Regions from separate parts of the Streptomyces sp. NBC_00005 genome, predicted to be linked through region 1. Evidence: riboswitches for the same ligand, from Rfam matches in the RefSeq annotation. Region 1 holds a riboswitch; each other region holds the start of a gene.
The links. A riboswitch is a leader RNA that binds a small molecule or an ion and turns the genes downstream of it on or off. The one in region 1 is predicted to bind cyclic di-AMP.
Positions count from the first base shown of each region.

Region 2: another riboswitch for cyclic di-AMP. It lies ahead of OG303_RS43635 (NlpC/P60 family protein); the one in region 1 lies ahead of OG303_RS29200 (transglycosylase family protein).
Region 3: another riboswitch for cyclic di-AMP. It lies ahead of OG303_RS41965 (C40 family peptidase); the one in region 1 lies ahead of OG303_RS29200 (transglycosylase family protein).
Region 4: another riboswitch for cyclic di-AMP. It lies ahead of OG303_RS10340 (peptidoglycan DD-metalloendopeptidase family protein); the one in region 1 lies ahead of OG303_RS29200 (transglycosylase family protein).

Region 1 covers NZ_CP108316.1:6,339,792-6,343,044, reverse strand. The annotation lists gene eno (phosphopyruvate hydratase) at 1-704, opposite strand, end outside; gene OG303_RS29200 (transglycosylase family protein) at 1,031-1,708, opposite strand; cyclic di-AMP (ydaO/yuaA leader) riboswitch at 1,712-1,879, opposite strand; gene OG303_RS29195 (transglycosylase family protein) at 2,075-3,088, opposite strand.
Region 2 covers NZ_CP108316.1:9,559,598-9,562,850, forward strand. The annotation lists gene OG303_RS43635 (NlpC/P60 family protein) at 1-1,230, opposite strand, end outside; cyclic di-AMP (ydaO/yuaA leader) riboswitch at 1,239-1,413, opposite strand; gene OG303_RS43640 (DUF5997 family protein) at 1,627-2,031, opposite strand; gene OG303_RS43645 (LysR family transcriptional regulator substrate-binding protein) at 2,090-2,869, shown strand; gene OG303_RS43650 (hypothetical protein) at 2,933-3,253, shown strand, end outside.
Region 3 covers NZ_CP108316.1:9,188,140-9,191,392, reverse strand. The annotation lists gene OG303_RS41975 (ATP-dependent Clp protease proteolytic subunit) at 1-604, shown strand, start outside; gene OG303_RS41970 (hypothetical protein) at 612-920, shown strand; cyclic di-AMP (ydaO/yuaA leader) riboswitch at 1,258-1,469, shown strand; gene OG303_RS41965 (C40 family peptidase) at 1,473-1,946, shown strand; gene OG303_RS41960 (ATP-binding protein) at 2,058-2,516, opposite strand; gene OG303_RS41955 (helix-turn-helix domain-containing protein) at 2,730-3,253, shown strand, end outside.
Region 4 covers NZ_CP108316.1:2,148,827-2,152,079, reverse strand. The annotation lists gene OG303_RS10345 (alpha-galactosidase) at 1-670, shown strand, start outside; cyclic di-AMP (ydaO/yuaA leader) riboswitch at 996-1,172, shown strand; gene OG303_RS10340 (peptidoglycan DD-metalloendopeptidase family protein) at 1,177-2,100, shown strand; gene OG303_RS10335 (DUF6250 domain-containing protein) at 2,273-2,986, shown strand; gene OG303_RS10330 (SGNH/GDSL hydrolase family protein) at 3,131-3,253, shown strand, end outside.

The sequences.
Region 1 (3,253 bases):
GGGATGTAACCGGCCTGCTTGATGGCCTCGATGATGAGGTCGAGCGCGGCGCGGTTGGACTCCAGGTTCGGGGCGAAGCCGCCCTCGTCGCCGAGGCCGGTGGACAGGCCCTTGGTCTTCAGCACCTTCTTGAGGGTGTGGTAGACCTCGGCGCCCCAGCGCAGCGCCTCGGAGAAGGACTCCGCGCCGATCGGGGCGATCATGAACTCCTGGATGTCCACGTTGGAGTCGGCGTGCGAGCCGCCGTTCAGGATGTTCATCATCGGCACTGGCAGGAGGTGCGCGTTCGGGCCGCCCAGGTAGCGGAAGAGCGGGAGGTCGCTGGCCTCGGAGGCGGCGTGGGCGACGGCGAGCGAGACGCCGAGGATGGCGTTGGCGCCGAGGGAGGCCTTGTTGTCGGTGGCGTCCAGGTCGAACATCGCCTGGTCGATCAGGCGCTGCTCGGTGGCGTCGTAGCCGACGAGCTCCGGGCCGATCTGCTCGATGACGGCGAGGACGGCCTTCTCGACACCCTTGCCCTGGTAGCGGTTCGGGTCACCGTCGCGGAGCTCGATGGCCTCGAAGGCACCCGTGGAGGCGCCGGACGGGACGGCGGCACGACCCGTGCTGCCGTCGTCGAGGCCGACCTCGACCTCGACCGTGGGGTTGCCTCGGGAGTCCAGGATTTCCCGGGCTACGACGACGTCGATGGACGGCACGAGCATCTCCTTCTTCAATGTGACGCGGCTACGCAGTACCGCAGTGGGCTCTGCGAGACGAGCCTAACCGGCTCGGGCCGATCGGCCAGCCGGTCGACCATCCCTTGGGCAGAACCGAGAGTAAATTGTTTCCGAACGGAACAAAAACCCACGTGGAAGCACACACAAAAAGCCCCGCCCCGGTGCGTACGGGGGAACACGCACCGAGGCGGGGAGCCCGTGGGGACGGGGGAGGCCCTCACGTGCCTCCACTATGAAGGACACGGATGTGTGGGACCTGTGGTTCAGCTACCAGCCGCACCAGTACTTCAGGTGCGGCCGCCGGCCCGCGACTACTTCAGGTGCAGCTGCTGGCCCGGGTAGATGAGGTCGGCGTCCGAGACGATGTCCTTGTTCAGCTTGAACAGCTTCTGCCAGCCGCCCTTGACGTCGTGCTTCTCGGCGATCGTGCTGAGGGTGTCACCCTTGACGACCTTGTACTCGCCGTCGCCCTTCTTGACCTTCTTGCCGGTCGGGGTGGTGACGGTCTTCTGGCTCTTGGCGGCCGGGCGCTCGGCGGAGCGGGAGGCGGCCTGCGAGTCGGACGAGCGGCTGGAGTCCGAGGAGCTGCTGCTCGAGGCGCTGCTGCCGTTGTAGGCGGCGCTGGACAGGCCCGTGCCGCAGACCGGCCAGGCACCCTTGCCCTGCGCGGCGAGGACCTTCTCGGCGACGGTTATCTGCTGCGCCTTGCTGGCCTGGTTGGCCTGGGCGGCGTACTGCGTACCGCCGTAGGCGGCCCAGGTGGAGGCGGAGAACTGGAGACCGCCGTAGTAGCCGTTACCGGTGTTGATGGACCAGTTGCCACCGGACTCGCACTGGGCGACCGTGTCCCACTCGGAGGCGGTGGCGGCAGAGGCGTTGCCGGCCGCCATCAGCGGGGCGGCGATGGCGACACCGGTGACGCCGGCCAGAGCGGCGACGCGGGTGGCCTTGGACGGGCGACGGTGCTTGCCCTTGCCGGAAAACAGCATGGTTGATCCCCTCACCGACGCCTGCGAGGTGAGCTGTCGGGTTCGGGCCGGTTGAGTTGCCCGGCCGCGCACCTCCCGGTGCACGGCTTAACCCCAAGCCGGTTCCAGCTCAACTGCTGGGCCCGGCACTTACCTTGGGTCCCCCGCTCCTGCCTACGGCGCTGTTAAGCGACGACTGTTCCCGTACGGCCGCTGGCAGGATTCGGCGTTGCGACAGACGGGGCTCGGGTTGCCGAGCGGTGTTGACCGTAGCCACGGAATCCGGGGAATTTCAAAGACGATCAGGGCTTCTGAGACTCATCCCACACTTTCACCAAAGCGGACATTAAGCCCGAAGTGTGACGCGAACTCTCGTTGTTTTTCGCCCTATTCGCTACCGAGTCGCAGGGTCTGACCGGCGACGATGCGGTTCGGGTCGGTACCGATGGCCTTCTTGTTCTTCGCGTAGAGCGCCCGCCATCCGCCGTCCAGGTCAAGGGAGTCGGCGATGGAGGCGAGAGTGTCGCCGGCCTGGACCCTGTACGAGCCGTCCGCACCGCTGTCGGCCTTGGACTTGTCGGCCTTGGACTTGTCGGACGCGTCGCCGTTGGCGCCGCGGTGGCGGCCGGTGCCGATCGCGCCGGTGTCGACGAGACTCCAAGAGCCCACCGCCTGCTCGGAGTTGTCCGAGTCGTCACCCTTTGTCTTGTTCGTGGATGAGCCGCCACTCCCCTGCGAGTCACCCGCGGCCGTCTCGGACGGGGAGGTGGAGGGCGAGGCAGATGAGCTGGATTCGGTGGAGTTGTCCGCTGTGTCCGCAGATGCGGAAGGGGAAGTGCTGGAGGCCGAATCGGAGGGCGAGTCGGACGATGAACTCGAGGAGGAATCCGACGAAGAGGAATCACCGGACGTATCGCTCGACGAGTTGGACAACCCAGCAGAGTCGGATGCACCGGATGAATCAGACGAGTCGGACGAACCAGAAATCCCGTCCAGAACACCCGTGTCGACGTCCGCCGAATCCGAGTCCTTGCTCAGCCCCGAGGTCAGTCCGCAGGTGTGGAACGCGCCGACGCCCTGGTCGTCCAGGAGCTTCTCGGCGACGGCTATCTGCTGGTTGCGGCTGGCCAGGTCGGCGCTGGGCGCGTAGTCGAGGCCGCCGTACCTGTCCCAGTGCTCCTGGGTCAACTGGAGCCCGCCGTAGAACCCGTTGCCGCTGTTCTCGCTCCAGGCGCCGTCGGTCTCGCACTTCGCGACCTTGTCCCACGTGGTGCCGTCGGCAGCGCTGGCGCCGCTTGCGGCGAGGAGTGGGATCGCGATGGCGGAGCCGGTCACTCCGGCCGCGACGAGCAGAGCCGGAGCCTGACGGGGGCGACGGTGTCGACCGTTCCCGGAGAGCATGCAGGGGCCTTTCGCGAGACAGCAGTGACCGGCGCGGCGCATGGTGCCCGGCACCGCGCTGGTCCGTGAACGTATCGGCTGCCGATCACTTGTCACAAGTTAATGCCGCGTAGATCACGTGAAGATCACAGACTTGAGCGCGTGTCACCTTTGACCGGTTCTCTG
Region 2 (3,253 bases), 3.2 Mb from region 1:
GAAGATCAGGTCCCCGGGGCGGCTCTCCGCGAGCGGGATCACCGTGCCGGTGCTCGCCTGCTCGTACGTGCTGCGCGGCAGCGCGACCCCGGAGGCCTTCCAGGCGGCCTGGGTGAGTCCGGCGTTGTCGTACGACTCCGGTCCGACCGCACCCCACAGGCACGGCCTGCCGATCTGCGCGCGGGCGAAGGCGATCGCCCGGTCGGCCTTGGTGCCGACGTGCGTCTCCAAGGCGGGTACGCCGGTGTCGAGCACGCTCGGCTGCATGCGCCACTCCTCGACCGCGGGCACCCCGGTGTCGAGCACGCTCGGCTGCTGGAACCGCCATTCCTCGGCCGCGGGTACGCCGGTGTCGAGCACGCTCGGCTGCCGCATGCGCCATTCCTCGGACATGGGCGCGCCCATGTCGAGAACCGTCGGCTGCTGCAGCCGCCACGCCTCCTCGGCGGCACGACGAGCCTGGTCGGCCGGATCCTGCCAGGCCAACTGGGGCTGCTGCTGGGCCGCGAGGGCCGCGCGCGGCAGGGAGGTCTGCCGGGCGGTGTACCGGTACAGCAGCTCACTGGCCGCCGCGATCTTGCGCTGGCTCTGCTGCTTGGAGTTCCGCAGCAAGGTCTGCTTCGACTCGGGGGCGGCCGCGGTCGGGGCCGGGACGGCTTCCTGGCGGGGCTGCGGTACGGCGGGGAGCGCGGCCGTGGGGCCGGCGGTCAGCTCGGCCACGGGACGGCGGGTCCCCGCGGCGGGCAGCTCGGCCATGGGTCGGCCGGCCGCCTCCAGCTCCAGGCCGGGACGGCTGCCCGACGGGCGCTCCGCCGGACGCCGCGTCGGCCGGGGCTCGGCCGAGCGGGCCGGCATACGGTCGGCCGGCAGTACCGCCGGAAGCGTCGGACCCAGCGACGCACGCGCCCCGTCGAACCACTGCCGGGACACGGCGTCGAGAGCGGGGTCCGAGCGCCTGCGATCACTGCCCGGGGCGGTGGGCGGCCGCGGTCCCAGTAACTGGGCCCGGGTGAAGTTGAAGTTGCCGGTGTCGCTCTCGGCCTGGTCGTAGAGGCTGCTCACCCGCTGCCGGACGTCTTCGCGGCTGGGGCCCTCGTCCCCTGTCATCGGTGCGGCGTCGGCGGTCTGCGAGAACAGGGCCACCGAGGTGAGGGCAGCGGTCGCGAGGGCGGAGTTGCGCACACCTGGGAGGCCGAGGCCTCCGGGGCGCGACGATCGTTCCGGCGCCATGGGAGCCGTACTCCTTCCGTACTCCGCCTACCGAGTTAGCTGTCGGGTTCGGGCGGTCATTTCCGGAAGGCATGCCCTACGACCCTTGCCCCGAAGGGCAGTTGGGCCGATTCACCCCATTGTTCGGTTGGGTCCCCGGCTCCGGCTGCCACGAGGGCGCACCGGACTCGGCGGAGGCCGCGCGTCCCGGCGGGGTTCGCCGGAGGGACTCGTGCGGCCTGATGCCACGCTAGCCAACTTGTGCGCCCCGTGTGAAGGTTGAAGGCCGGAATGTCCGATACGCTTTTGTGACCTTCGTCGTAATGCACCGTCAGATCGGTGTCTCGTGCACGGAGTGAGTCCGGACGGCGACCGACAGTCGCGGTCGAACGGGCTCGGGGACGCGGGCGGACGGGATCAGGAACGCGGGCCGTCGCTCTCGGTCTCGCGCTCGGCGTCCCGCTGCTTGATGCGGGCCGTCTCCTTGCGGACCTCGGCCTGGGTGGCGCGCTCCTTCTGCAGCCACTCGGGCTGCTCCTGCTTCAGGGCGTCGATCTGCTCGGTGGTGAGGGCCTCGGTGACCCCGCCGCGGGCGAGACCCGCGATGGAGACGCCCAGCTTCGCCGCGACCACCGGACGGGGGTGCGGACCGTTGGCCCGCAGCTCACGCAGCCACTCGGGCGGGTTGGCCTGGAGCTCGTCGAGCTGGGTGCGCGAGATGACACCCTCACGGAACTCGGCGGGGGTGGCCTCGAGGTACACACCCAGCTTCTTCGCCGCCGTGGTGGGCTTCATCGTCTGGGTGGTCTGGTGCGACTTCATGGTGTCCAGGGTATCGACCGGGGACGGGACCTCCGACCACGGCCGATACCCTGGCCGGGTGACAGGCTCCGAAGCATCCCCAGCGTTCCGGCTCGCGTACGTCCCGGGGGCGACGCCCGCCAAGTGGGTGCGGATCTGGAACGAGCGCCTGCCCGACATCCCGCTGACCCTCCTCGCCGTACCGGGCCCCGACGTGTCCGGCGTGCTGCGTGCCGGTGGCGCCGACGCGGGACTCGTGCGGCTGCCGGTGGACCGTACGTACTTCAGCGCCATCCCCCTCTACACGGAGACGACGGTCGTCGTGGTCCCCAAGGACCACGTGATCACAGCGGCGGACGAGGTGAGCGTCGAGGACCTCGCGGACGAGGTCCTCTTCCACCCGCTCGACGACGTCTTCGACTGGGACCGGCCGCCGGGCGAGCCCGCCTTCGAGCGCCCCGCCACCACCGAGGACGCCGTCGAACTCGTCGCGGCGGGCGTCGGCCTCCTCGTCGTCCCCCAGTCGCTGGCCCGCCTCCACCACCGCAAGGACCTCACGTACCGGCCGCTCGTGGACGCCCCCGAGTCGAGCATCGCCCTGGCGTGGCCCGAGGAGGCGACCACAGAGTTGGTCGAGGACTTCATCGGGATCGTCCGCGGCCGCACGGTCAACAGCTCCCGGGGCCGCAAGGCGACGGAGCCGGAGCCGGAGCCCAAGGGCAAGGCCGGCGACACGGCCGGTGCCCGGCGCAAGCCCGCAGCGGGGAAGGCGGCCGGGAAGACGGCGGGACGCAACCCGCGTGCCGGATCCGGCGTCTCCCAAGGCGCCAAGCGCAGGAAGCCTCGCCGCCGGGCGTAGCCCTCGGGTGGAGTGGCGCCGCCCTGTGCGGCACGGGCCACTTTTACCTGGTCAGGGGGAGTTTTGCTTCGCAGGGGGATGCGGTGCGCGGACGGCGTCGCGGACAGGCTGCGCGCTGACGGGCTGTTGGGCGCCCCGGTCGACCACCGGGGGCGCAGGCAGCCGCGCGGCGGATGGTGGTGGGCGGCGGCGTTCGTCGGGCGCACGCTGCGGGGCGAGTGGCAGGGCATCGTGGTCGATCCGGTGCGGCAGCTCATGAGTCGTGGGCTGCCCGCGCTGTCCCTGGCGTTCGTGGCCGCCTTCGGTGTCATCTTCTTCCACGCGCTGGCGCAACGGCCGACCGGTGCGGTGGTGGTGCGGATCCTCGGCGGCGTCAAGGCCGAC
Region 3 (3,253 bases), 2.8 Mb from region 1:
CGAGTTCACCGAACGCACGAGCTTCGGCAGCAGGACGATGGATCCGTACTCGAAGCTGCTGGAGGAGCGGATCGTCTTCCTCGGGACGCAGATCGACGACACCTCGGCGAACGACGTGATGGCGCAGTTCATGCACCTCGAGTACCAGGACCCCGACCGGGACATCTCGCTCTACATCAACTCCCCCGGCGGCTCGTTCACCGCCATGTCGGCGCTCTACGACACCTTGCAGTTCGTCAGCTGCGACGTGGAGACGATCTGCCTGGGCCAGGCCGGTTCGTCCGCCGCGGTGCTGCTGGGGGCGGGCACGCCGGGCAAGCGGTTCGCGCTGCCGGGCGCGCGCGTGGTGATCCATCAGCCGGCGCTGGCCGAGCCGGTGCAGGGGCAGGCGAGCGATCTGGCCATCCAGGCCGAGGAGTTGGGCCGGATGCGGACCCGGCTCGAGGAGATGCTCGTACGGCACACGGGGCGCAGCCCGGAGCAAGTGAGCGCGGACATCGAGCGGGACAAGATCCTGGACGCCCAAGGAGCGGTCGACTACGGGCTGGTGGACCGGATCATCCCCAGCCGCAGGGCCACCCTCGCCCCGCCCACCGGGCGGTGAGCGGCCGGTGCTCCCACCCGAACTTCCGCCGCTGCCCGCACTGACGCGCGCCGAGGGCGAGTTGATCGACCGTTATCTCGACGTGGTCGACCTGCTCGGCCGCATCAACCCGGCGCACCACGGGGACACGTACCGCGGGCTGCGCGCCGCGCAGGCGCTGGTGAGCAAGGCGGCCGAGCTGCGCGACGCCCTGGCGCTGATGCACCAGCGGGGCGAGACCGAGGTGCACGCCCCGACGCTGGGGCGGGCCCTGCGGGTCCTGGACGGGGAGCGGCGCACGGCCCGGGTCACCGTGCCGCCGCAGTCCGACAGTTGACGTACCGGCGACGGGTCCGGACGCCTCCCCCGGCGGCGAAGCGTCCGGACCGGCGTTCAAACGGACCAAATGATGTACCGCCTTTTGGAGTAGACGCGGCTCCTTTTTCGCGACCGTCAGGGTTGCGCAACGCGCGTGGTCCGAGGGCGGAATGAGGTGTTCCGCCGCAGGTCCGAGCCTCCTCGGGGGCCTCAACGCCCGTTCGAACACGGGGGTGTCCACCCGAACGGGTGAGTGGTGAGTAACAACACAAACCCCCGGTTCCGTTGGGAAATTCGGACATCCGTGAGCCAAGATCCCTGTCTGACGACAAGACCCCGCCACAACGGCGGGGCGATCCGGGCGGACGCCGAGTCCTGCCGCCGCCCGGATGACCGGTCGACAGGAGTGGATCGGCAGGAGTGGAGGACCCAAGCACGACGGGTCGCCGGAACGGTCACGCCATGGCCGGGTCGAGCAGCCCTTGGGGTGAAGCCGCAGCAGCGGCCGGGCAACTTCGCCAGCCCGAATCCGACAGGTCATCCTTCACAGGCGGCTGACGAAGGGTTGCGCATGACTGCGCTCAATCGTGTCCCGTCGCTGATGGCCCGGGCCGGTACGGCCTCGGCTCTGACCATCGCCGCCGTGGGCGGCTCCATCGTGGTCCCGGGCGTCGCTTCCGACGCCGCGGCCGCCACGTCAGCGACGAAGGCACTTCAGATCGCGGCCTCCAAAAAAGGCTCCCCGTACAAGTGGGGCGCCACAGGACCGCGCCGGTTCGACTGCTCCGGGCTCACGCTGTACTCGTTCAAGAAGGCGGGCAAGAAACTGCCCCGCACGGCGGCCCAGCAGTACAACAAGACCCACCACATCTCGTCGAAGAGCCGCAAGGCCGGAGACCTCGTGTTCTTCCACTCGGGCTCCAGCGTCTACCACGTGGGCATCTACGCCGGGAAGGGGAAGATCTGGCACGCCCCGAAGACCGGGGACGTCGTGAAGCTCCAGAAGATCTGGACCAAGAGCGTCTGGTACGGCCGGGTCAGCTGACTCTCCCGTGAGGGCGGCGGCGACCTGACAGGCCGTCGCCCTCGCGGGTCCCGACCCGGGCCAGGCACCCGGACGGGGTGCTGCCCCTCTGCGCCCCTCCGTCGGCCCCTTCTACGGCTCCTGCTGCCCCGCTGCCGTCACGGGCTCCGCCTGCACGGTCCACGGCAGTTCGATGGAGACCGTCTTGCCGCCCTCCCGGGTGGGCCGCACCCGGAGTCTGCCGCCGCACTCGGCTGCCAGCCAGCGGATGATCACCATGCCTCGGCCGTTGTCCTGCTGGACGGCGGCCGGCAGCCGTTTCGGGAAGCGGGGGTGACTGTCGGTCACACCGATGCGCAGCTGTTCGTCACGGCGCAGCTCGATGTCCACCGTGAAGGTGGGTGACTGCCCGAAGGTGTGCTGTACGGCATTGGTGGCGAGTTCTGAGACGATGAGCCGGATGGTGTCGGCCGTTTCCGTGTCCGCGGGCAGCCCCCATTCGGCCAGAGTTGTGACCACGTAACCGCGGGCCGCGGCGACCGAGGCGGGTTCGCTCGGCAGAGTGACGGATGCTTCCAGATGGTCTGCCATGGCGCGGTCGTCCCTTTCCCACGGGACCGGAGTCCGACACGGAGCGGATGGTTCGAGTACGGTCCCGGACTGGTGCTTCGTCGCCAGAGTGCCATTAGCGCACCGGTCACGGGTGGCGATCCACCAAGATATGCATATATCTGTCGCTCAAAGCGGTGAACTCTGCGACGGGAGACCGTATTTGGGTGGCCCGGAAGGAGTAAGGAGAAGCGCATGCAGCACGGTCCCGTGGTGCGCCGCCGGAAGCTGGGCGCCGAACTGCGTGCGTTGCGCACGAGTGTGGGGCTCACCAGTGGTGAGGCGGCCCGGCTCGTGGGCTGGCACCAGTCGAAGGTGAGCCGGATCGAGACGGGCGCCAGCGGGGTGAAACCGGCCGATGTGCGGTTACTCCTGGACGCCTACGCCGTCTCCGACGCCCAACTCCGGGAGCTGGTACTGGTGTTGGCGGGTTCCGACGAGGGAGGCGGACGGCATCACTGGTGGCACGCCTATCGCGGCGTACTGCCGCCGACCTACCGGGACTTCATCAGTCTGGAGTCCCAGGCGAGCGCGATGAGCACGCTGGAGACGTCCGTCGTACCCGGTCTCCTGCAGACACCCGACTACGCACGTGCGGTGACCCGGGCAGCGGCCGGCGGGCTGGACGACGAGCGGCTCGACGCCCTGGTCGAAGTGCGGCTGGCCAGGCAGGACGTACTGCGTTCGGATCCGCCGCTGGAGCTGAGCGCGGTGCTGGA
Region 4 (3,253 bases), 4.2 Mb from region 1:
TGTCCGCGGGTTCTACGCGCTGTTGGACCGCCTGCGGGCGGCCCACCCGGGCGTCGCCTTCGAATCCTGCTCGGGCGGCGGCGGCCGTATCGACCTCGGCGTCCTGAGCCGTACGGACCAGGTGTGGACCTCCGACAACACCGACCCGCTCGACCGGCTCGCCATCCAGCACGGCTTCAGCCAGATCCACCCCGCGCGCGTGATGGCCGCCTGGGTCACCGACAGCCCCAACACCCAGCTCAACGACCGGGTCAGCTCGCTGCGCTTCCGGTTCGTGAGTGCCATGGCCGGCGTGCTCGGGGTCGGCGGGGACCTCACCCGGTGGACCGAGGAGGAGCTCGCCGAGGCCGGTGGGTGGGTGGGGCTCTACAAAGAGATCCGGCCGCTCGTGCAGCACGGGGACCTCTATCGGCTGCGGTCTCCGCGGGGCGGGCTGAGTGCGGTGCAGTACGTGCGCGGGGACGAGGCGGTCGTCCTCGCCTGGCTCCAGGCGCAGAGCTACGGCGAACCCGTTCCGGCGCTGCGACTGCGCGGCCTCGACCCGACAGCCTCGTATGAATGCCGTGAAACGGGCGAAGTTCACAGAGGTGCCGTACTGCTGCATCACGGACTGCGTACCGGATTGCGTGGCGACCTCGACGCCGCAGTTTTCCGCCTGCGTCGCATCTGAGTGTTCTGTCCGAATTGGTATCTTGGTTGGGATTCAGTCCTGTTCAGTTGCCTTCGCATGCCTTCGCTCCAACTCGCTCCGGAATAGGGAGTCCTGGGGTGAGGGTGCGTGAGGAGCGTCATATTCGTGACCGTGCGTGGCCCGTCATGTCCACGTAATTCACGTGCTTTACATGGGGATTTGGGTGAGGCGGCGCCCTCGGAATTCACGCAGGGTGACCGGGAATTTTCTCAGGGGATCTACAGAAACGGATTCATAGGGAACCGTCGCTTGTCCCTTTGCGTCCCGGTCGCTTACGTTCGCCACCAATCCGGACGGACGCCCAATCCTGCCGCCGCCCGGAATCCGCACAACTCACCCGTGAACGGCAGGAGCGGGGGACCCACAGGACTTACCGCCTGTTCCGGTCTCCGGAACGGCTAGGGGTAAAGCCGCGTGCAGCGCGGCCGGGCATCTCCAGCCCGCACCCGACAGCTCACCTCGTAGGCGCCGGAGAGGAATTCGCCATGCCCGCCAAGGGTAAGCACCGCCGCCCGAAGCCCCAGCGCTTCACCCGCACCATCGCCGTCGCCGGAACCGGTGGCGCCGCACTCGCTCTTCCACTCATAGGTGCTACCGGCGCCCATGCCAGCACAGCGCAGTCCGTTTCTCAGTCCGTTTCCCAGTCGGTTTCGGAAAAGACCGTCCAGTCCCTTCCGGCCGCCGAGAAGAAGAGCGCCGCGAACAAGGCGGGTGCACGGACCTATTCGGTGCGGGCAGGCGATTACCTCGCGAAGATCGCCGACGAGCAGCACGTCGCCGGCGGCTGGAAGAAGCTCTACTCGGACAATCGACGGGCCGTCGGCGACGACCCGTCCCTGATCCACCCGGGCCTGAAGCTCTCGATCGGCAAGAAGGCCCCGGCGAGCACCGCCAAGTCCTCGTCCTCGCCTTCCTCTTCGTCCGCCTCGAAGACGTCCGCTTCGTCGAATTCCTCGAATTCCTCGAACCAGACGGCCGCCACGCAGGCCTCCGACTCCACCGGCTTCACCCTCCCGGTGACCGGTGCCACCATCGGCACCGGCTACCACGTGGCCGGCAGCATGTGGTCCAGCGGGTACCACACCGGCGTGGACTTCGTGGTCCCGACCGGCACGTCCCTCAAGGCCGTTGGCGCGGGCACGGTCGTCTCCGCGGGCTGGGGCGGCGCGTACGGCAACCAGGTCGTCATCAAGCTCGCCGACGGCTACTACGCGCAGTACGGCCACCTTTCCCAGCTCTCCGTTTCGGCCGGCCAGACCGTGACCGAGGGCCAGCAGATCGGCCTCTCCGGCGCGACCGGCAACGTGACCGGCCCGCACCTGCACTTCGAGATCCGCACCACGCCGGACTACGGCTCCGACGTGGACCCGGTCGCCTACCTCCGCTCGAAGGGCGTCGCCGTCGGCTGACGCCCCCTCAGAACCACCTGCCTGACACGCTGCCGAAGGCCGGACCCCGATCCCCGGGTCCGGCCTTCGGTGTGTCCGGGGTGTCGACAGCGCGGGGTGCGGACGGCACAGTGATCCCCGTCCGTGATGCAAGCGCTTTCTAGCGCTTCTACCGCAGAAGGGGTCCTCCGACGTGACGACCACGCGCAGAGCTTTCGGAGCACTGGCCGCCGGTGCCGCCCTGGCGACCCTCGCCCCCGCCGCGACGGCGAACGCGTCCGGCCGCGGACGCCTCGTCGCCCACGACGACTTCCGTCACGGCCTCCACCAGTGGGTGACCGAACTCCAGGACGGTGGCAGGGTCACCGCGTCCCGCGGGGTCCTGGAGGTCGACGTGCCGAGCGGTGCCACCGTTTGGTTCAGGGAGCGGCTCGAAGGGCCGTACGTCCTCGAGTACACCGCCACGCCCGTCTCCGAGGGCGGCGCCAACGACCGCGTCTCCGACCTCAACAACTTCTGGAACGCCACCGACGCCCGCTCCCCGGACGACCTCTTCGCCACCCCGCGGGACGGGGCCCTGGACGGGTACGACTACCTCACGACCTACTACGCGGGCTACGGCGCCAACTACAACACCACGACCCGGCTGCGCCGTTACGTCGGCCAGGCCGGGGTCCGGCCGCTGATCTACGACTACACGGAGCCGCTGCTCGTCGCGAACGAGCCCAACCGCGTCCGTATCGTCTCCGACGGCTCGACGGTCCGCTGGTGGAACAACGGACGGCTCGTCTTCGACTACAGCGACCCGGAGCCGTACAGGAACGGGCACTTCGCGTTCCGGACCACGTGGAGCCACTTCCGGATCGCCGACTTCAGGGTCTGGCGGTTGACCGCTCAACAGCGCTGATCGAACAGTTATTCCGGGCTTGGCGAACACTTTAGGAGTGGCTTATCTCACCGCCAGTCAACCCCTGCTTACGGTCGCGTAGGTCACATTCGAAGGTGAATCATGGCCGACGTGGCAGACGATTCGAAGAGTGACAGCAGATCAGTGATCGGGTCGTACGTTGCGGTGGGGGACAGCTTCACCGAGGGCGTTGGCGACCCCGGCCCCGACGGGGCGTTCGTCGGCTGGGCCGACCGGTTCGCGGTGCTTCTCGCGGACCGGCAACCC